4 regions of the Virgibacillus sp. Bac332 genome follow, and region 4 is predicted to be linked to each of the others. Evidence: predicted binding sites of a transcription regulator. Region 4 holds the regulator's gene; each other region holds the start of a gene.
What was found. The regulator LexA, encoded in region 4, represses DNA repair genes until DNA is damaged. The targets are predictions, from matches to a motif close to CGAACATATGTTCG.

Region 1 (5,938 bases), 140 kb from region 4:
GTAGCTTCCACTTTGCTTTCCATTTCTTCAATTTGTTGTTGTTTTTCTGTTAACGACTGTTCTTTCCTCTCTAACATAAGCTCACGCTTGTCTAGTGTTTCACTTTTTCTGTCCAGATTTTCTTCTTTTTGCATCAGACGATTTTCTTGCTTTTGTACTTCGTTACGTCGTTCACGAAGTTCATCTTCGGTCTGTTGGCGAAGTTTATGATTTTCATCCTTCGCTTCAAGAAGCGCCTCTTTTTTGGAGGCATCTGCATTCCGATGTGCCTCATCAACGATTTGTTTAGCTAATGTTTCAGCACTAGAAATTTTAGCTTCAGCAATAGATTTACGAATCAGATAACCAACAACAATACCGACGATTAGGATTCCAAGCAAAATGGAGATGAGTAAAAGACTGTCCATGATTTCACCTCCTATTGCTATAAAGTTGTACAATTAAATTATTGTCGGCATGTAGCATTTTCAATGCGTGAAAACAATAAAATATATCATTGAAATGATAAATCTATACAGTATTAATTTTAATTGTGTAGAATGCGAATGTCAAGGAAACGTCACAAGTTGTCGCGATTACTTGTGTAAATAATGGAAATATACTTACTTTAGTTAAGAGATAGTAATATTTTTGTTAATAAGTGCTTTAGACAAACATAACTTCTCACTCAAAATACAAACAATTATTTTATCACTATGGGAATATAATCATCGCAACCTGAAATATATCCGTTTCCGCGGGAGTCTCGCTTATTTTAGGTGCTAAATTATTAATTCTAATCAAAAAAACGAACTATAATCAACTTTAACTAATTATAGCTCGTTTTGATTGTTTCTTATTTACTTTTATCCCAGACTTTTTAATTATTGACTAGACATCTAAACTTTCCTGACCGGCTTCTTCTACTTCTTCCTTTGGCTGATCATCAAGATTATAATGACTGCGAATAGCCTCATGAATTTCCGTCATCACATTCGTATTTTCTTTTAGGAACTGCTTCGCATTCTCTCGACCTTGACCAAGTCTTTCTTCATTATAAGAATACCAAGCACCGCTCTTAAGGACAATATCCAAATCTGATCCAATATCCAATATTTCTCCTTCTTTGGATATACCTTCTCCATACATAATATCTACTTCGGCTTGTTTAAATGGCGGTGCTACTTTATTTTTCACTACCTTAATTCTTGCCTTATTTCCTACCATATCATTGCCTTGTTTTAATGACTCTGCACGACGTACTTCTAATCTAACAGAGGAGTAGAATTTAAGTGCTCTTCCACCAGGTGTTGTTTCAGGATTACCAAACATGACGCCGACCTTTTCACGGATTTGGTTAATAAAAATGGCTGTTGTTTTTGATTTATTAATTGCACCAGAAAGCTTCCTTAAAGCCTGTGACATTAAACGAGCCTGAAGACCAACATGAGAGTCTCCCATTTCACCTTCTATTTCGGCTTTAGGAACTAACGCTGCAACAGAATCGACTACAATAATATCAACGGCACCACTACGAACTAACGCTTCGGCGATTTCTAATGCTTGCTCTCCTGTATCAGGCTGTGAAAGGAGTAATTCTTCAATATTCACTCCTAAAGCACGGGCATAAGTAGGGTCTAATGCGTGTTCTGCATCGATAAACGCAGCTTGTCCACCTTGACGCTGTGCTTCGGCAATAGCATGCAAAGCTACAGTTGTTTTACCAGAGGATTCTGGACCATAAATTTCAACTACTCTCCCTCTCGGATAACCTCCAATACCTAAGGCAACATCTAATGCTAGTGAACCACTCGGTATGGTAGCAATTTTTTGTTCAGCTTGTTCTCCAAGTTTCATAATGGAACCTTTACCGAATTGTTTCTCTATTTGTCTTAACGCCATATCTAAAGCTTGTTTTCTATCACTCAAAGCGTCGTCCTCCTTTAATAATCTACTTACATCATACATGGTTTTCGACCTTTTGCCAAGCAAAAAACGAATAAACGTTCCCTTTTTTAGAGGGGAATAACAAAAGGAAAAAGAATTATAGAATAGATTTCCGCGTAACTATGTAATTATCCATTCAATTATTCTGCTAACTTTATCATTTTAAATGATTGTACAAAAGCTCTAAACCTTTCTGAACAGTTCTTCTTCTTATCGTATCTCGATCTCCTTGAAATTGACATTTCTCTCTTATCGTATGTCCAGCTTGATCATATATAGCAATATATACTGTACCAACAGACTTTCCTTCTGTTTCTGAAGGTCCAGCAACTCCAGTAAACCCAATACCGATGGATGCATTGAGTTTCGTTGCTGCGTTTTTTGCCATTGCTAAAGCACATTCCTTACTAATAGCACCATATTCCTCAATCACCTGAGGTGGTACGCCTAAAACATTTTGTTTTACCTCGTTATTATATGAAACAATGCCTCCACGAAACACGTCAGAAACACCAGGAACAGATGAAAGCTTTCCGGAGAATAGTCCTCCTGTTAGACTTTCAGCAGTTGCTAGTTGTTTGCTATCTTTCCTTAGCAGTTCTACAATTTCCCCTTCTAGCGTGGCTTGATTGACTCCATAAAAATAGTGACCTACTAAATTTAAAATTTTTGATTTGGTTTTATCTAGTAATTCATCTACTTGTTGCTCTGATTCTCCATTAGCTGTTAACCGAATCACGATCCCATCATCCTGGGCTAACGGTGCAATAGTCGGATTTGTCTGGGCTTGAATCATGTCCCGCAGTTCATGTTCTAGCTTGGACTCACCTATTCCTATAAATTTTAATACGACAGATTTTATGATTTCATGCTGACTAACCATTTGCTGAATCGTTGGGAATACATGCTCGATAGCAAGTGATTTCATTTCCCTGGGAACACCAGGTAAAAATATCCATTTCCGACCTTCAAATGTTACCATCATCCCTGGAGCCATCCCTACACTGTTTTTCCAAACATCTGCTGTTTCAAAAACACGAGCCTGCTTTCGATTATTCGGGGTCATCTCAACGTCTTGCTTATGAAAATATGCTTGTATTTTATCCATGGAAGGCTTGTGTTCCACCATCGATAAATTCGATAATGCTTGAAAAGCCTCTCTTGTTAAGTCATCTTCTGTTGGCCCTAACCCACCAGTTACTAAAATAATATCGGATCGCAGATGTGCTTGTCTAAATGCCTCTTCGACGCGGCGTAGATTATCACCGACGACAACATGGTTATATATGTTAACTCCATACTGAGCAAGTTGCTGCGATAGCCATTGCGCATTCGTATTTGCAATCTGACCGAGCAGTAATTCTGTTCCTACAGCAATAATCTCAGCTTTCACTTTTTTGGTCATTTTGAATCCCTCATTACATGCCAGTTTTTCATGAAATAATCAACCCCAGATAAAATAGTAAAGAACAGGCTAATATACAGCATCCATTGTCCAAATGGAAATCCTATATAGGCAAACGGAAAATTATGCAGTAGTAATACTGCTATAGCAATCATCTGCGTTGCCGTTTTCAATTTACCCATACTCCCAGCTGCTAAAACAATTCCTTCACCAGCAGCAACAAGTCTAAGACCTGTGACTGCAAATTCTCTACTGATAATAATGATAACTACCCATGCTGGAGCTACCCCCATTTCTACCAGTATGATTAATGCTGCTGAAACAAGTAACTTATCTGCAAGCGGATCTAAAAACTTACCTAAATTTGTTACCAAATTGTATTTTCTTGCATAGTGGCCGTCAATCCAATCAGTAGCGGCGGCGACAATAAATAATAATCCAGCAACAAAATGAGTCAGAGGTAATTGAGCTTCACCAATGTCCCACGATCCCCAATCAAATGGCACACTCATTAAAATAATAAAAACTGGTATTAAAAGTATTCGAGATAACGTTATTTTATTTGGTACATTCATTTATACATCCTCCTCGTGTAAGCATCTATAAATTAAAACCCTTCCCAACAAGTTGAAAGGAAGGGCTTATCAGTTATTCAGCTTCTTGATTTAATTCTATCCATATATTTTGTCTTACGGTTTGTGGGTCAACTGGATATTCCATTTCCACTCCATTAATGGTAATCGTAAGTACAGATGCATTACCGATTTTGAAGAACACACGATCTTTCCCTGTAAGCTTCAGTTCTAAAGGTGATTTTTCCTCATTAAACATAGCCTCTTCAAAGAACGTTTCCCCATCTTCCGTTTTAACACCAAGCCATGTATCCCCTTCAGCTTCAAGAGTTGCCTCCACTTCCTCACCAGAATAATTGAAGGCAACAATCGATTCCGGAGTACTTCCTTCACCTTTCTCTATGACAGAAAAAGCTGCTTCTGATTCATCATTTTTATCGTTCTGAGCTTCATCACTTTCATCAGTTTTATTTTCTTCATCACTCTTTGTATCTTCTTCTGCTGGTTGTTTTGAACGTTTATCATCATTAATCACAACACTATCGTCTTCTTTCACTTCTTCATTATTAGCATTTCCCGACATATTTTGATTAATAAAGATCAAGGCAACTACGATAATACCAATAATTAGTAACACGACGATGATCGTAGGGAAGATCGAAAAGCTTGAAGGAGTCTTTTCGGCATTCGTCTCCTTACGAGTCCGTTGAATCCTACTTAGCTGCTCTCCATCAGGTTCTTCCGTTTTCGGTACTTCTTCTTTAAATTCTTCCATCAATTCATCCGGATCAAGTCCTACTGCATTTGCATATTCCTTAATAAATGCTCTTGCATAGAATTTTCCTGGTAGAATATGTAAATTACCTTCTTCTATGGCAAGTAAATACCTTTTTTGAATCTTTGTTGTTTCCTGCAAACTTTCTAATGAGAGGTTCTTTGCCTCCCTTGCTTCCTTTAGCCTTGCTCCAATTTCCATTTCAAACACCATCCATTTTAAAAATCGAACGTAGAGAATCCATCTTCTTGACTAAATTGTTGTCTTTCAATAGGTTCATACGTAATTTCTTCATTCTGATAACTTCTTAGTTCAATAATGTAATCAAAGTCATCCATTTTATACTCTGTTGATTGTACAAATATATCCGGATGTTCAACTACCTTTATAGCAGGTAGCTGCATAACCTCTCGAATTAGCTGCCAGTGCTTTTCATTAGCACGTCTTGTCGAAACCATTCCATCAATGATATAAATGTTATCTGGGTTGTATTCTCCCTCGATTAATTGACTACGAACTGTCTGCTTCAATAACGTACTGGATACAAACAGCCATCGCTTATTTGCACAAACACTAGCTGCTACAACTGACTCCGTCTTGCCAACTCTTGGCATTCCGCGAATCCCAATTAATTTATGACCTTCTTTTTTATATAACTCCGCCATAAAATCAACCAATAGCCCTAGGTCATCACGGACAAATCGAATGGTCTTACGATCGTCAACATCTCTATGTATATATCTTCCATGTCGTACTGCCATTTTATCTCTAAGTTTAGGCTTTCGAAGTTTAGTAACGTTGATCATATCCATTGTTTCTAAAATTGATTTTAGGCGTGTTATATTTTCATCAAATTGCGACAATAACAGCATACCTCTACGTGCATTTTCCACACCATTAATTGTAATAATATTTATGGATAACATACCTAATAACGACGAAATATCACCAAGTAAACCAGGTCGGTTAATTTGAATTTCATATTCAAGATACCATTCTGTCTTCTCCATAAAAAGCTCCTTTAAGTGACAACTTTTTTACAGACCTTCTTCAATTTAATTTTAACGATATAACTATATAATAAAGGATTTTACTCCAAGTGAAAAGAGATTATCATAAGAAATAAAAAAAAGAAGCTGTTTATTTAATAATAAACAACTTCGTAAATGAATACAAAATAGTCCCTATTTTGTATTGCCTTGATTTTGCACAAATTTCACCATTGTATTTGCAATAGCTTGTTGCTCATCCTCTGAAGCG
Region 2 (5,938 bases), 2.0 Mb from region 4:
AACGAGAGACCCGGTGAAATTATACTATGTGTGAAGATGCACATTACCCGCGACAGGACGGAAAGACCCCGTGGAGCTTTACTGTAGCCTGATATTGAATGTTGGTACAGCTTGTACAGGATAGGTGGGAGCCATCGAAGCGTGAGCGCTAGCTTACGTGGAGGCATCCGTGGGATACCACCCTGGCTGTACGAACCTTCTAACCCAGGACCGTGATCCGGTTCGGAGACAGTGTCAGGCGGGCAGTTTGACTGGGGCGGTCGCCTCCCAAAAGGTAACGGAGGCGCCCAAAGGTTCCCTCAGAATGGTTGGAAATCATTCGCAGAGTGTAAAGGCAGAAGGGAGCTTGACTGCGAGACCTACAAGTCGAGCAGGGACGAAAGTCGGGCTTAGTGATCCGGTGGTTCCGCATGGAAGGGCCATCGCTCAACGGATAAAAGCTACCCCGGGGATAACAGGCTTATCTCCCCCAAGAGTTCACATCGACGGGGAGGTTTGGCACCTCGATGTCGGCTCATCGCATCCTGGGGCTGTAGTCGGTCCCAAGGGTTGGGCTGTTCGCCCATTAAAGCGGTACGCGAGCTGGGTTCAGAACGTCGTGAGACAGTTCGGTCCCTATCCGTCGTGGGCGTTGGAAGTTTGAGAGGAGCTGTCCTTAGTACGAGAGGACCGGGATGGACACACCGCTGGTGTGCCAGTTGTTCCGCCAGGAGCATAGCTGGGTAGCTACGTGTGGCAGGGATAAGTGCTGAAAGCATCTAAGCATGAAGCCCCCCTCAAGATGAGACTTCCCATCACTTCAAGTGAGTAAGATCCCTCAGAGATGATGAGGTTGATAGGTTCGAGGTGGAAGCGTGGTGACACGTGGAGCTGACGGATACTAATCGATCGAGGACTTAACTAACTTCTTTTGGTTGTCGTTGAATGATCTCTTATTTAGTTTTTAGGGTACAAATGAATAAGTAATGTATCCGCCTATAGATATGAGAAAGCATCAAGCAAGGAATGGTTCCGAGCAGATGTTGATTTATCGAATTAAGAAATGTCTGGTAGCAATGGCGGAGAGGTCACACCTGTTCCCATGCCGAACACAGAAGTTAAGCTCTCCAGCGCCGATGGTAGTTGGGGCTTTGCCCCTGCAAGAGTAGGACGCCGCCAGGCATTTTTTTATACTTATTTATAAGTAATACTATTACTATATTTACATGTATATTTTTTATGGTATGATAAAAGGTAATACTGTGTACCTAGCTTAATTATTGATCTATCCTATTCCACAGTAGCTCAGTGGTAGAGCTATCGGCTGTTAACCGATCGGTCGTAGGTTCGAATCCTACCTGTGGAGCCATTTTATGCTTCCATAGCTCAGTCGGTAGAGCACCACCATGGTAAGGTGGGGGTCAGCGGTTCAAGTCCGCTTGGAAGCTTTCCTATAAACCTTGAGATGCAAGGGTTTAAATAAAAGAACACCACTTTTTTATTAGTGGTGTTCTTATTTTTGATACGAATTTGATACGAATGATATTTATTTTTGATAGGGATTGTACCAACGAAAAGCACAAAAAATACGCTTCGGAACTATTTTGGGTTATTCTTGTATCATTCTAAATAATTTACCATTTTAATCTGATTATATAGAATTTTAAGCTATATCTTTGTTTTTAGAGAATATAACAAAGCAAATAGCCATTATATTTAAAAGTAACATTATTCCATAATATATATTTGAAGTGTCATCGAGGTATTCGAAAAAGTACCGAATGATATTCAAAGACAGTATAATAATTAAAATAATTATTTTACGACTCATGTAGACATCCTTTCTTTAAAGAAAATATTTTCTTTCACTTTGAGTTGGTAAAGTACATTTAATTTGTTTACTTATTCTCTTCCTATATTTAGCAACTAATTTATAGAAAAAGTTTCTTATCGGTTTTGGTACTATTTTTAATATAAGTATCGGAAAAAATAATTTATTTGCTTGAGCTATTACGTGGAGAATTGCATCTGAGTATATATACATTTTATTAGAATTAATTAATATTATGCTATCCACGTTATCTCTAATTTGGTTTTCCATTTTAAAATCATTGTACCATTTGCTATTAAAACTTGTAATCCTTAGCGATTTGTTCTTGTTTATTTTTAAAAGAAATTTAATAAAGTTACTACAAAAGTTGCATTCTCCATCATAAACTAGAATCACCATTAAATTTCCTTCTCCTCTCTTTGAATACCTATATATTTCAAATTAGTAACTTTATCTTTAATATACTTAAAGCGATGGCTATATTCTCTATCACTCATAAATTGCAAGTCTAAAACAATCATAATAGCACCAAATGAACTAGACCCATAAAAACAATAATACTTAGATGAAACAGGATTGAGCCAAGTAAGCTTAAATAAGCGAGTATATTTATTGAACACAAAAAAAGGAAAGAATAACTGTGTGAATATAGCCAAATAAGCTCCTAATGTCAGTAATAATGGAGAATTCAATATTAAGTGCTTCAAACCTTCAAACTAATTCATGCTAAAGGCACCTATATTTAGAATATAATACAACGCTGTTCCATCGGAGTTGTTCTTATTAATCTAAAATTTATGTTTCTGATGAATTCTATATAGTAAATGGTTCAACGGATAATAGGGATTGTACCAATGAAAAGCGAAAACATACGCTAAGGAACTGTTCAGAAAACCAGAATTTCCAGCGTAATCCTTATATTTCTCCTTGTCTTATGCTCCTACTTCTCTAGTTTTTTTAATTACCAATCTTTTTCTATTTTCCATCATTCTGGGATAAATTGTCACTAAATAATACGTATATATGTTCGTTTTTTATGATATAATAAGAACAAACGTTCTTGGTGGTGACCTTATTATGAAAGGATTGCTGAATCGTTCTGTCAAAAGTAAGCAAAAAATAATTATTATTTATTTGGATAGCAATAATAATGTAACTGAGCGTTATATCCGTGTTCTAGAAATACGCGAAAAGAGTATTTTGGCTTATTGCTTCTATCGGAAAAAGGTGAGAACATTTACGCTAAAGAATATTCTTTCAGCAGGATTAGTTAGAAAGCGAGTGGGTGCGTAATGAGTGTAAATGATCGAGGAAGTATTAAATGGACCGCAATGATGATGCCGGAGCATATAGAGTTATTGAAGCAAACATGGCAAGAACAAGAGCGCAAACAAAAACCTATTATAGATGAACAAAAACAAGAGGAAATTAACTTGAAGCTGCAAATGGCAGTGAAAAATGAGCTAACCATCGATTTAAAGTATTTTTTGAATCACGATTTTTATAAAGCTAAAGGGAAAGTAGTCAGTATTGATAGACAGAACAGGTATATAAAAGTGGCAGGCCAATATTTACCTATAGAAAGTATTATTGATGCCTGGATTGATTAAATTTACTTTTTACTAGCAATATATAGTGCGCCATTTTGTTGAATTTCAGCATAAAAGACATCCGATATGGAAGGTACTCCCCTTAATTGAAGTTGCTTTTCTAACCAATGCTTATTTAGGTTTAAGGCAATTAAGTTATTTGTATTAATCTTTCCGTCAGCAATTACAGTCGTTGAGGTAGGTGGAATGCTATTCGTGGCTGGAGGAATGTTCATATCTTTTTTGGTTAACGATTGTTTCGCCTCTTTCTTCATGACGGATAGACTGCCATCTGTTTCAAATATTGCATATTCGACATCCGAGACAGCGAAAACGTTTTTCTTCCTCAATAAAAGGTTTAAATCGTCAATATCTAATCTACTTTTCCGAAGCTCATCCTCCACAATTTCTCCTTTTCGAATAAGAATAATTGGTTCCCCTTCAATAACGTAACGAACGCGTTGTGATTTTATATCTAAAAAACCAAGAAATATGGTAAAAGCACTCCAGCATAGTAATGATAATATTCCATGGAATAGACTGAGTGTAGGGTCAACTGCAAATGAAGCAGCTAATGTACCGATTGAAATAGCAGAGACAAAGTTAAAGAAGGTAAGCTTAGAAATTTCTTTTCTTCCCATAATTCTTGTTAATGCAAGTAAGATAGTAAAGGAAACAGCTAACCTTAGTACTAATTCGATAGTGGACATAATAAGCCTCCATAAACAAAAGGTGTTTTTAGTATTGTTCCAAACATTGGAATTAAAATGTATGAATTAGGATAATTAAAAGGTTGCAGTATAAACAAATAAGAGAAAATTATAGGTACCATCATCGACAGTTCGATACATCACTATTTGGCGATTGACAATTGGAAGGGAAGCAAATGAAGAAATATTATCTCTATATTTTTATTAGCTTGAGTATGTGCTTGTTTTTAACGGGATGCTGGGACCGCGTGGAGATTGAGAATCGAGGCTTTACCGTTGGTTCAGCGATTGATCTAGTTGAAAAAAAAGAAGATGGTACGTTTGAACTAATGCTTACCAACCAAATGGTTGTCCCCTCTGGATTAGGGTCTCCTTTACAGGGAGGTAGTGGTGAGCAAAAAGCATATAAAAATATAACTGCAACGGGCGAAAGTATTTTTGAGATTACCCGAGAAATGTCGACATTATCAAGCAAGACTCCTTTTTTCCAACATATGAAGGTATTAGTTGTTTCAGAAGACATCGTTAGAGAACCACATCTATTTGGAAATATACTAGATGTTCATATTCGCGATCATGAAATGCGTAGAGGGATAAGACTTGTCATAGTAGAAGGAAAAGCAAAAGAGGCGTTAAATATCCTACCCATAGATGAAAAAGTACCTGCACTATATATTGAGTCTTTGATGGAGAACAACTATAAAAATGCAAGCTCACTACAGCCAGTTCATATAGGACAAGTTCAAGAGTTACTGCTAAGTAAAAACAGCTACACGATTCCAGAATTACAGATTGTTAACGATCATTCCGTTAAGTACAAAGGAGCTGCTGTATTTCAAGGTGATACCAATCACATGATATACTCCTTATCTGATGATGAAACCATGGGGCTAAGCTTTTTGACTGATACGAAACAAAATGGACCGATAAAAATCAAGGTAAATGGACATATGGTTGTCATAGAACTAACAGATGTTAAACAAGATATATACTTTAAAAATAAGAAAAAGGAAAACTTACAGGTCGATATAAATATTGATGTTAAAGGGAATATTGGTGAGAGATATGGACTTACTAGTGTATTTAGTAAAAGCTATATAAATAAGGTGAAAGCGGCAACAGAGCGAAAGGTGCGGGCACTGGTTGAAGGAACTATCAACAAGGTGCAAAAAGACTTAAAAGTGGATGTGCTGGGGATTGGTGACAAGCTGTATCGGCGACATTATGATTTCTGGAATACGGTCAAAGACGATTGGGAGAAAGGAGAAAATTATTACTCCCAAAGTAATATTCGTGTGAATGTAAATGTGAAAATTAAAATGGTAGGCTCCTCAGACAAAGTAGAAACGATCAATAAATAAAAAAAACATGCATCCCAATAGCTGTTTGGGGAAGCATGTTTTTTTGTAAGTTAAGAAAGTATAAAATCAGTGCAATGACTGCGTTAAGCCAAGTAGTTATTTTGAAATGTTAGATGTATATTGGCAATGCTCCGACGAATTACTTCGCTTTCCGCGGGCACGGCCTCAACTAACTTTGCAAAGAAGAACACGTTGCAAAGTGGATTTTCGGCTCGTGCTAATCCCGCAGGAGTCTACGTAATTCGTCTCCGCTATGAGAAGGTGCACCAATTCTTGTCATAAGTAATAGGTTGACTTTTTTTACAATGGGTAAAGTGAAAATCGCTATCCGTGCGTATAAAAGCAGCTGTGTTACTTCATGCTAGCGTTGTAGAGCCTGATAATAGCGAAGGCCGGATACTTCAACTCCTGTGGGAAATGTTTGACCTGAAGATCCACTTTTTTGAGCGGGTTTTGCTAAAAAAGTTA
Region 3 (5,938 bases), 1.1 Mb from region 4:
ATCCGTCAATTGCATCAACATCAGGCTTATCCATTTGTCCAAGAAATTGTCTTGCGTAGGCAGAAAGAGATTCTACATATCGTCGTTGACCTTCTGCATAGATCGTATCAAAAGCTAAAGAGGACTTACCAGAACCAGATAATCCTGTCAAAACAACCAATTTATTTTTGGGAATTTCTACATCCACATTTTTCAAATTATGTGCTCTGGCACCCTGAATTTTAATTGATTTACTTGGCATTAATTTCACCTTCCTGCTTTAAGTTCAAGTATAATATCACGAAGTTCAGCTGCTTTTTCGAAATCCAGTGCTTTCGCAGCGTCCTTCATTTCTTTTTCCATCTGCTCAATGACTTGCTCTTTATCCTCTGATGCTAACTTGCTAATACTTTTCGCTTTTCCATCATATTTAGGTTGGTGGTCCTCTGCAACAACCGTGGCACGAATTACTTCTCGGACATCCTTCTTAATGGTCTTAGGTATAATATTATGCTCTTTATTATATGCCATCTGTTTTTCACGTCTGCGATTTGTTTCATCTATGGCAATTTGCATCGATTTCGTTATTTTATCGGCATACATAATAACCATGCCATTTTCATTACGTGCAGCCCGTCCCATCGTTTGAATTAATGATCGTTCCGAACGTAAGAACCCTTCCTTATCTGCATCTAAAATAGTGACTAAGGATACTTCCGGTATATCAAGACCCTCACGTAATAAGTTTATACCGACAAGAACATCATATTTCCCAACTCTTAAATCTCTAATTACTTCAATTCGTTCCAACGTTTTGATTTCCGAATGTAGATAAGCAACCTTGATTCCCAGTTCCTTCAAATAATCTGTAAGATCCTCCGACATTTTTTTCGTCAACGTTGTTACGAGGACACGCTCATTTTTACTTGTTCGTTTATTGATTTCTCCAATTAAATCATCAATCTGACCATCTATCGGTCGAACATCTACTTTTGGATCTAATAATCCAGTCGGCCTAATGATCTGTTCTGTCATATCAGGTGAATGTTCCTCTTCATAAGGTCCTGGGGTAGCAGATACATAGACCAACTGATTAGTAGCTTTCTCAAATTCTGTAAACTTTAATGGGCGGTTATCCAACGCTGAAGGTAAACGAAATCCATGATCAACCAGTACTTGTTTTCTGGCTTGGTCTCCGTTGTACATTCCTCTAATCTGCGGCAATGTAACATGTGATTCATCAACTACTACTAGAAAGTCATCGGGAAAGAAATCAAGCAACGTATACGGAGTTGCTCCGCTTTCTCGAAGCGTTAGATGTCTAGAATAATTCTCAATTCCAGAGCAAAATCCCATTTCATTCATCATTTCCAAATCATATCGAGTACGTTGCTCTAATCGCTGTGCTTCTAAGAGCTTATCCTGCTCTCGTAATTCCTCTAAACGTTCTGCTAACTCCTGTTCGATATTTTTGATCGCAAGCTTCATTTTTTCTTCTCTTGTTACGAAGTGAGAAGCCGGAAATATAGCAATATGCTCTCGATCACCGATAATTTCTCCAGTCAATGCATCAACTTCCCGAATCCGGTCAATTTCATCTCCAAAGAATTCAACACGAATACAGTGCTCTTCCTTCGATGCAGGTATGACCTCGACAGAATCGCCGCGCACTCGAAATGTACCACGCTGAAAATTTATATCATTCCTTGCATATTGAATGTCAACAAGTTCACGTAGCAGCTGATCACGATCTTTTTCCATTCCTACTCGAATGGAAAGCACCTGACTCTCATATTCTTCTGGAGAACCTAAACCATAAATACATGAAACACTAGCAACGATTAAAACATCATTTCGTTCAAAAAGAGCAGATGTCGCTGAGTGTCGAAGCTTATCAATTTCATCATTAATACTTGCATCTTTTTCAATAAATGTATCTGTAGAAGGAACATAAGCTTCTGGTTGATAATAATCATAATAGCTAACAAAATATTCAACTGCATTATTTGGAAAGAACTCTTTAAATTCACTATATAGTTGTCCAGCTAACGTTTTATTATGTGCAATTACTAATGTGGGACGATTAATTTCTTGTACTACATTTGACACGGTAAATGTTTTCCCCGTACCTGTCGCCCCCAATAATGTTTGATGACGTTGGCCAGCCTTCACTCTCTCAACAATCTCCTTAATTGCTTTAGGCTGATCACCACGTGGTTCGTACTTTGATACAAGATCAAACGTATTTTTCACTAGAACTTCCTCCGATCATCTATGACTACAATTATTTTATCACATTTGCTAGACATTTTAACACAAAAACGAACAAATATTCGACTTTTTTGTTTTTCCATTTGTTTCTAGCATACCCTTATTTGCCAATTTAGAACCAAGTTGGATAAGATTAAATCAATTGCCATCTTGCTGCTATGTTTTCGTAATAGAGATACTTCTTCCTCCTCATGGTAAAATTTTATAAATTCCAAGACTATTAAAAAAACTGAGCAAAATTCGCTCAGTCCTTATCACTACATGCTCAGATTTACGCTTCCTCTAGTAGCTATTATGGAATAATAGCTACTACTTGACCACCACTCCGGCTGCCCACTTCCCTTTCCGTGGGGTTTGTCCTTCAGCTAACTTTTTTAGCAAAACCCGCTCAAAAAAGTGGATCTTTAGGTCAAACATTTCCCACAGGAGTTGAAGTGGCCGGCCTTCGCTATTATCAGGCTCTACAACGCTAGCATGAAGTAACACAGCTGCTTTTATACTCACGGATAGCGATTTTCACTTTACCCATTGTAAAAAAAGTCAACCTATTACTTATGACAAGAATTGTTGCACCTTCTCATAGCAGAGACTAATTACGTAGACTCCTGCGGGAATTGCGCGAGCCGAAAATCCACTTTGCAACGTGTTCTTCTTTGCAAAGTTAGTTGAGGCCGTGCCCACGGAAAGCGAAGTAATTAGTCGGAGCATTGCCAATATACATCAAACATTTCAAAATAACTACTTCGCTTAACGCAGTCATTGCACTGATTTTATACTTTCTTAACTTATAAAAAAGTCAACAGCCTTTATTTGGCTATTGACTTTGATTCATCACTTGTTGAATAAGTGCTCCAATTGATTGCGTCGATAAATTTTGATGATATCGATTTACATTTTCTGTATACCGATTTTTCTTTTGCGTATCCAGAAAAAATTGATTTATTTGTTCCTCCAATGGTTCTTTATTTAAGTCGATAGGATTTACCAATCCAAGCTGTATGAGCTCCTGCAAATTGATTTGTTCCTGACCTGGTAAAGCATGATAAACAAAAATTGGCTTCCGTTTCATCAAGCATTCACTAATTGTTACACCGCCTGGCTTTGTTAAAACAGCGTCAACCTCATTATACAATTTGTTCATCTGCGCTTTAGATTCGATATAAGGGATAGGTGTAATATTTGAATTATTTTGCTTGCTTAACGTTTGATACAATTGTTCGTTCGTTCCACAAAGTACATAGAGATGCATCTTTTTCGGCAAATGCTTATCTGATAATAGTTCATCCATACCACAACTCCCTAAACTTCCGCCTGTAATGAGTAATGCTTGTTTTTTCTCCTTTAAAGAAAATTCCTCTCGAAATACAGGATGAACGGGTATCCCAGTGATAAATATACGCTCTGCTTTCACACCTAATTTAAGTAAGAATTTCTTTACAGAGGCGGTAGGTACGAAATGATAATCAATACCTTTTATCCCCCATAATCGATTCACAAAAAAATCTGTATACGCATTAACCGTAACTGCTTGTAGCTTATTTTCTTGTTTTAGGACACTTACGATACTCGAAGGCAGGGCATGGGTTAAAAAGACAATTTCTGGATTTTCCTCTTTCACAAGTTTGTTTAAAAAAGGGCGGAATAGTAATTCATAATGGCGGTGCCTTTTCCTTTTCGACATATTTCTACAGGCAAGTAATGTATATAGTCGATCATATACGCCTGGAAATCGTTTTATCCAGCTAATATACGTTGAGGTTACTATCTTTTCTAAACTCCCATAACTATAAGATAATAATTCAACTTTGTTCGTTCGCTTGTTATTATTATAATGTAATAAATCCGTTATGAGCGTATCTGCAACATGATGATGGCCACTTGGCATTTGCAGAAAAGGTAGAAATAACGCATCTGATTGTTTAGGTTTATCCATGTTTTTAGCCCCGTCCTTAATTTCAAAAAAACAATATTGTGTTAACCCTCAAGATAGTATTTATCCATTATCTTGTTTTTTGACATGAATAGATAAACAGGCTCAGCATCTTTTTTTGTTGTCAACATATTAATTGGCATTAAAGTTATCCTTTTAAAGTAACGATAAAATCTATTTTTTAATGCGCTTTTTTCAAACCCCAATCGTTCTGCTCCTCGATACAAACTTGTGATTCCTATAACTGCCTTTATATCCGCTGCTTTTGGGTGTGCATGAACATACATTGCTAAGTTTGGCATGGCTTGTTTAATACTGTGATAAATAAATACTGCACGTTTAATATCATTAGGAAATGCATTTAATTCCTTTATTAGTTTTACATTGTGAAGGTGAATCTTTAGTAATAAGTCATTTTTTCGTAGAACTGTTCCATCTTCGAGCACGACTTTTCCACCTTTATATCTAGTGAGCCGAACCCGAAGCATCGTTCTACGCTGATTATTATCTGATATATAGGATAATCGGGAACAAGCAAAATAAATTGGATCAATACTGTCCCAGACACCTAATAGATAGCTTCTCATTGTCATATTCTTTCCACTCCATAAAATTTCTCCTACTTATTTTGTAGCTATAAAGAAATATTATAAACGGAATTTTTTGGTGAAATCTACAGAACGAATTGGTATTTTATTCATTTAATTGTTCTTGAATAACCCTAAATATAAATTCCTTTAGATCTATTATCCGCGGTGTAATGGGCTGTTCATTCGTCCCAGCTATTATTAAGGGGACAATTGACTCCTGCTTATGTAAGGATCCATGAGCAGCTCCGCTTAAGTGAAAAGGAGTAGACTGAGCTTTAAATTCACATCCTGGTTTTGCATTTACAACAAGGAATTGTCCAGGATGAGAATATAAAGCCCCATGCAATCGAGCTAATGCATCTGGAAAATCATTATAAACGATATGATTTTCTATCCATTTCAAATCCAATAATTCATGATTTCCTACTATCCACCATGATTGATTAAACTCATCTACATATTTCCCATTAGGTCTAAAGTATAATGTCCCTTCTTTCATCCCAGATTCCACACGAATACAATCATTTTCCTTCCATGCAATGATATCAATTCGCTTATCGTGTTTAAGTTTTTCAACAATTGTCCCGATGTTTACATGATCCAACATATATACATAAGCCATTCGCTGGTTAACACAAATCGCTAGTTCATCTTTTTTATGAACTGCACGTTGAATTCGAACTATTCGATAGTTATTTAAAAGCTTACGCAAATCAATAATATAGTCACGGTACTTCGTTCCTGTTGCGGAATGACCATTATCTCCAATAATCATCCAAATATTGCTATTTACTGCTTCTTCCCAACTATCAAACATATTCAACATTTTTTGAATTTGACGATCAATTTTAATAATACCTTTTATATCCATAGGTCCTTTAAAATGAATACGCGCATCCATATCTTGAAATATACAAAAAGTAAATGCTGGAAGTTTCTGTTTATGAATAAGGTACCGAAGCTCTCGTGCCATATATTTATAATTTCCAGCTGCTAGTTGTGCTGTGAACCCCACAGGGCGAAGTTTCGAAAAGAGTCCTAATGAAAAGATTGAAGGTACTTTCATGGTCCATTTTCCATCCTCAAAATAAGTGAATGTACGAAGAAATTTTGGGATTTTTAATTGCTGTAATTTATTTCCTCGATACACAAAAGAATTGATAGACGC
Region 4 (5,938 bases):
CTCAAATACTGGAAGGTCTTTTTCCCAATCGACAGGTAATTCACCATTTAAAGCGAGTTCAAATTCGCTTGCTAATTTAGGATATCTTTCTTTATATACTTCTAGTAGTTGATTCCAATTATCTTCTACTTCAGCACCATGCTTAACAATTTTTTCGTTAAAATCTGCGTATACTTCCTGTGGTACATGAAAATCATCATGTCCCCAATTATAGAATTCTTTTGTTAATTTTACTTCATCTGTGCCGAGAGGAGCCCCATGGGAAGCAGCAGATGCTGATTTGTTGGGTGACCCATATCCAATTACTGTTTTTATCTCAATTAGTGTAGGTTGCTCACTATTCGTTTGCGCAGCTTTAATAGCATTTCGAATTGCGTTTACATCATTGCCATCCTCAACAGTTAACACTTGCCATCCATAAGCCTTGAAGCGTTGTTCTGTGTTGTCAGAGAATGAACGATTTAGATCACCATCAAGTGATATATCATTCGAATCGTATAAAGCAATTAGTTTACCTAAGCCTAAATGACCAGCAAGTGAAGCGGCTTCGTGTGAAATTCCTTCCATTAAGTCTCCATCACTTACAATGGCATACGTATAATGGTCGACAATATTTATATCTTCCGTATTAAATTTTGCAGCAAGATGAGCTTCTGCCATTGCCATTCCAACAGACATAGCGATACCTTGTCCGAGCGGTCCTGTGGTGGCTTCTACACCATCTGTATGATGAACTTCTGGATGTCCAGGTGTCTTAGAACCCCATTGACGGAATGATTTCAAGTCCTCAATGGTTACATTGTATCCTGATAAATGTAGTAAACTATAAAGCAGCATTGACCCATGCCCTGCCGATAGTACAAAGCGATCACGATTAAACCATGTTGAATGTTTAGGATTATGATTCATAAAGTCAGTCCATAATGTATATGCCATCGGTGCAGCTCCCATTGGTAATCCTGGATGTCCAGAATTTGCATGTTCAATGGCATCAATGGATAACGTACGAATGGTATTAATTGATTGTTGTTCCATATTCGACATAAGATTACTCCTTCCACTATTCCAAGCTTTTGTATACTCTTTTTATTCTATAACGAAACATAGTTTGCCACAAGCAAAACAATGTGTGTGTCAAGTACCATGACACTTACTCTTTATCTTTTTCTTGATTTTGCATGTCCTTTACCTTTTGTGGTGTTACATCATTGCCATTTGGGTCAACAACTGTCATCGATTTAAATTGATTTTTAAATGAGCTTCGAACGTTTTGCAAGTACTCTTGACGTAACTTTTCTTGCTCCTTCTTTTCAACTGCAGATAGACCTTCTTCTTTTGCTTTTTTTGCTAATACATTTATACGTTCTATTTTATCTTTAGATAGCATCTAATAACCTCCAGTTTCATATAGAAAGTTTTGAAATTGTAGTTGTACGAAAATAGAAAAGGCAAGAACATAATTAGTGTTCTTGCCTTTTTATCTTACCTCTACCATATCATATATTCAAGTATTTTGAAATTCCTGATACCTTCTATGGACCGTAGCCTTCGAAACGGAATAACCTAATCCATTTAATGTAGTGGCAATCTCTTCGAATGTCAGATTGTTTTCCCGCAGACGTACCACTTCTTCAATAGGAAAAGTCTTTCGCTCACGACCAGGTGCCTTATCTTGATTGGATAAATTGTTACTAGGATTATAGCCGTTTTTAATAGCTCTTTGAATACCTCTTTTTATTTTAGCATTATGTATTTTTCGCTGATATTCTTCCACAATGCCAACAATTTGAAGAACCATGGAATCTGCTTCAGATAGTTCTAACTTACCATCATGGTAAGAAGTATAGATGGGTATGTTTAATTTATGTAGTTGATGGAACAGCGCTATTTTTGTATTACCTCTACCTAGACGAGTTTCGTCCTGAATGAGTAAACAGTCTGCCTCTCCATCAGAAAACAGATCAAGCAACTGAAAAATGCCATCTCTATCAATCTTATAGCCACTCTCTTGTTCTTGGATGCAACAACTAACCGTTAAATGATTGTTTGTTGCTAATTCCATTAATTCATGCTTTTGTCTTGCAAGTGACGTTTCCTGTGTTTCCTTATCTGTACTAACTCTGCAATAAATAATTGCCCTCAACATACTATCTCCCTATGAAAATAATTAACTAGTGATAATAGAATAATATAAGAATCCGAGCGTTAGTGCAAAAGCAATGAGGTAGAATGCGTCTGTTTTTGTTATTTTTTGGAACATTGAAACAGGCCTCCTTATCAGTATAGGAACTTTTGTTCGCTTGTTGTTTTAAGTATTACACGAACATACGATCTTGTCAAGGTGTTTTTCGAACGAACGTTTGCATTTCCAACAACCCGATGGTAAACTAGTTATAATTAATCCTATGTGCGAGGTGATCAATACATGACTAAACTATCGAAAAGGCAGCAAATGATACTTGACTACATTAAAGATGAAGTAACAAAAAAAGGATACCCACCTTCTGTACGTGAAATTGCCGAAGCCGTTGGACTAGCATCTAGTTCAACTGTTCATGGTCATCTTTCCAGGCTAGAAAGTAAGGGTTTTATTCGCAGAGATCCTACTAAGCCTAGAGCTATAGAGGTATTAGATCTTTCTCAAGATAATAATATACCTAGAAATGAAGCGCGCTATGCACCAGTCATTGGAAAAGTTACTGCCGGTCTTCCAATAACAGCAGTAGAGAATATTGAGGAATTTATTCCATTGCCATCCAATAGTGCGAGTCCAGATGATAACTTATTTGTACTTGTCATTGAAGGTGAAAGTATGATAGAAGCCGGTATTTTGGATGGAGACATGGTAATAGTAAAGCAACAGAACACTGCTATCAACAGTGATATCGTTGTAGCGATGACAGATGAAAATGAGGCAACGGTTAAACGTTTCTTTAAAGAAAAGGATCATATTCGTTTACAGCCTGAAAATTCAACAATGGAACCACTTATTTACGATAACGTAACGATTCTAGGTAAGGTTATCGGTCTATATAGAAACATCCATTAAAAACTGCCAATTGGCAGTTTTTTTATAGTCTAGGAAATAAAATTTGTCTATGTGGATAAAGATGGGCGTGAGCCATGTCTAGCTCCTGCACCCAGAAACGAGGTGATTTCACGAATCGCCCTAAGACCGGAGAAGACCAGGGGCTAAAAAATTGCCAATCATGTGAAGTCAAATGTGACACCTGGGGATATTATTTTACTGGATGACTCTGGTGGAAATCGTAGTCAAACAGTTGAATCATTAGAGGACATATTGGCTTATTTTCAAAGATTGAATTACCAAATGGTAACGGTCTTTGAATTACTCCTCTATGGTAGTACTAATCAGTTTAATCCATTGCTCTTTTATCCATAAAATCAAGACTATTATACATAGCCTTCTGAGTAGAAGGCATATTTTTTCCTTCATAAACATGATTGTTACCGCATTTAATTGGCTATCAGACAAAATAAAACGTTTATCATAAGACACAAGCCATCTCAAATATATGAACATTGAATATATTAGCATTATATCAATGAAAAGAAGGAAATAATATGTGGAAAAATAGTAGATGTGGTGGAAGAAATGATGATGTAGCAGGTGTGACAGACGCAAACGGCGATGACTTCGGTGGTGACGTTATTATAAATGATAATGACAACGATCTAAAATCGAGGAATCGAAATGTACCTTTGCAAAAATCTCTAATAGTGGGAATCCTATGTAGATGTCAGCTCTGATGCTGATTCAAGGAGAAAGAAGAAGAAAAAGAAAAAATATAGTGGGATATATTCTTATGTATCCCACTTATCCTTTAAAAGGTGAGTGATTTTTAATGGAGAGACCTAATCTATTTTCGTTAAAACCATATGACGACGGTTTTCCAGATCAACACATTACAAATAAATCCGCTGTTAAACATAGCGGTAATTCAGATGTCGATGTAAATGTGCATGTCGACACCAAACCGATCGCCTATGCTATGCTATGTACACTATTAGCTTCTAAGCAAATATCCAATGAAGAATTTGAAGAGGCGGTTAGTAGACTAGATAAATTAACAAATCGAGAGAAACGAAAAATGAAAAATGTAGATGACTTTATCAGGCCAAAGTTAAATAAGCGATGAAATTAAGAAGACTTTCTTCTTGATTTCATCGCTAAATCTTTGACTAACTCTACAATACATATTTCATAAACTCAATTTGAATCCTTATATTATTTATCGGTTATTTTTTTATAGCTATCCATATTATAAAAAAGATACGCTATCATAATTAAAAATAAGTAGATAAAAAAGTCATAGAATGTTGACCAACCCTTTGGATTATAAAAATCAATTGCATTAAATAAATTCATTCCTCCAAATGCGGCGATTGCAGCAAAAATACTACCTTTTAATAACGGATTCCAGTTTGGCTTAATTTGTAGAACAAACATGACTGCAACGGGAGCCATTGCCAAGTGATATGGAAGAAATAATAAAGGTGATATTGGAGAGAATTTCATAGGATAAGACCATAAACCATATGATAAAGCAATAAGGTCAATTAACAATGAAAGAATGATGGTGATAAATCCCCCGATTAAAAGCCGCCCTGTACTTTTCTTATTCCTAAACAAGAACCAAATGAGCCAAGGTATGATAAATAATCCAATACCTAGCCACCATTGCCATGAAAACAAAAATGCGTTAAATACAGCATCTACCATTAAGCGATTCACTTCAACTAATTGATTATAAGCATTTTCTGTTTGTTGTAATCCTTCGTTAACTGTCACTATTATCCCTCCGTTATAAACATAGCTTGTGTAATTTATTACCATTTATGTATAGTCAAATGAACTTGATTAATTAAAAAATGCTCATAGTAATATATAAAGTAAATAAGCTCTCTTCAAATCCCCTTTTCAATTCGTCGACTCTATTCTTGCAAGATTGTAAGAATGATGTAAGGAAAATAAATACCATATTGTAAATAAAATAACTATACTTTCCTCAGAACCCTAAGGAGGAAAGTTTTATGAATCTTAATCAAATGAATATTGACTTGTTTCGAATGGTGAATAATCTAGGTAAGGAGTTTTCCATACTAAATCCAATTATGACGTTCATTGCTGAATATATGATATTTTTTTTAGTTCTAGGCATCGTCATTTTCTGGTTTAGAAGACAAAAAAACAATCAGCTTATGATTATTTGCGGCTCCATTACGTTTGTGTTAGCAGAAATAGTCGGAAAATTTGTAGGGAAATTCCATTCTAATCATCAACCTTTTGCTGAACTTGCTAATGTCCATAAGCTTGTAGAACATACGGTAGATAATTCTTTTCCAAGTGATCATACGATATTCTTCTTTTCTTTTTGTATGACTTTCTGGCTTTTCAAAAAGCAAGCGAAGGTGTTTTGGATGATGTTAGCCTTGATTTTAGGACTATCACGAATTTGGGTAGGTGTACATTATCCAGCAGATGTCTTTGTAGGAGCCATAATTAGTATTCTAGTTGCAATACTTGTGTATCAAATAGTACCGAAGCTTACTATTATAAGGAAATTGTTAGTTATTTACGAAAAAGGAGAGCGATTAATACTGCCAGCAAAAATGAAATCTAAAGAGCATTAACATATAAAAGGATAATAAAAATAAGCGATACTCCTCTTTCTTAACGTTTTTAATTTATACATAGAAATATAAGAAACAGAAGCTTACTCTCTTTATTGTGTCAGAGTTACAAGCTTCTGTTTTTCATTACTGTTTATTCTTCATATAACTGGCAGCAAGACCCCCACTTCAAGCAATAAAGTGAAAAATATTGGTAATCGATGGATCCACTTCCATTAAACGCAAAATTTTTTAAGTTATATCCTTGTGGTACTAACAACTCAGTAGTGAAAAGAAAGTCCCC

Region 1: the regulator LexA is predicted to act here: its motif matches at 1,976-1,989, upstream of recA (recombinase RecA).
Region 2: the regulator LexA is predicted to act here: its motif matches at 2,827-2,840, upstream of D9782_RS06095 (WYL domain-containing protein).
Region 3: the regulator LexA is predicted to act here: its motif matches at 2,302-2,315, upstream of uvrB (excinuclease ABC subunit UvrB).

The regions. Positions count from the first base shown of each region.
Region 1 is NZ_CP033046.1:3,403,641-3,409,578, forward strand. It holds gene rny (ribonuclease Y) at 1-407, opposite strand, end outside; gene recA (recombinase RecA) at 871-1,908, opposite strand; gene D9782_RS16280 (competence/damage-inducible protein A) at 2,084-3,331, opposite strand; gene pgsA (CDP-diacylglycerol--glycerol-3-phosphate 3-phosphatidyltransferase) at 3,328-3,906, opposite strand; gene D9782_RS16290 (helix-turn-helix domain-containing protein) at 3,980-4,879, opposite strand; gene D9782_RS16295 (YmfK family protein) at 4,897-5,688, opposite strand; gene D9782_RS16300 (DUF3243 domain-containing protein) at 5,863-5,938, opposite strand, start outside.
Region 2 is NZ_CP033046.1:1,266,769-1,272,706, forward strand. It holds rRNA gene D9782_RS06065 (23S ribosomal RNA) at 1-904, shown strand, start outside; rRNA gene rrf (5S ribosomal RNA) at 1,046-1,161, shown strand; tRNA gene D9782_RS06075 (tRNA-Asn) at 1,274-1,348, shown strand; tRNA gene D9782_RS06080 (tRNA-Thr) at 1,355-1,427, shown strand; gene D9782_RS23940 (thiol-disulfide oxidoreductase DCC family protein) at 1,826-2,209, opposite strand; gene D9782_RS06090 (hypothetical protein) at 2,209-2,466, opposite strand; gene D9782_RS06095 (WYL domain-containing protein) at 2,888-3,103, shown strand; gene D9782_RS06100 (YolD-like family protein) at 3,103-3,420, shown strand; gene D9782_RS06105 (DUF421 domain-containing protein) at 3,423-4,109, opposite strand; gene D9782_RS06110 (Ger(x)C family spore germination protein) at 4,286-5,470, shown strand; gene D9782_RS06115 (hypothetical protein) at 5,801-5,938, shown strand, end outside.
Region 3 is NZ_CP033046.1:4,312,619-4,318,556, forward strand. It holds gene uvrA (excinuclease ABC subunit UvrA) at 1-241, opposite strand, end outside; gene uvrB (excinuclease ABC subunit UvrB) at 247-2,232, opposite strand; gene D9782_RS21170 (hypothetical protein) at 2,560-2,754, opposite strand; gene D9782_RS21175 (MGDG synthase family glycosyltransferase) at 3,065-4,183, opposite strand; gene D9782_RS21180 (YkoP family protein) at 4,225-4,773, opposite strand; gene D9782_RS21185 (alkaline phosphatase family protein) at 4,874-5,938, opposite strand, start outside.
Region 4 is NZ_CP033046.1:3,262,355-3,268,292, forward strand. It holds gene tkt (transketolase) at 1-1,044, opposite strand, end outside; gene D9782_RS15600 (DUF896 domain-containing protein) at 1,151-1,387, opposite strand; gene D9782_RS15605 (YneB family resolvase-like protein) at 1,505-2,143, opposite strand; gene lexA (transcriptional repressor LexA) at 2,426-3,049, shown strand; gene D9782_RS15615 (polysaccharide deacetylase family protein) at 3,212-3,403, shown strand; gene D9782_RS15620 (hypothetical protein) at 3,586-3,771, shown strand; gene D9782_RS15625 (hypothetical protein) at 3,867-4,160, shown strand; gene D9782_RS15630 (CBO0543 family protein) at 4,250-4,813, opposite strand; gene D9782_RS15635 (undecaprenyl-diphosphatase) at 5,056-5,655, shown strand.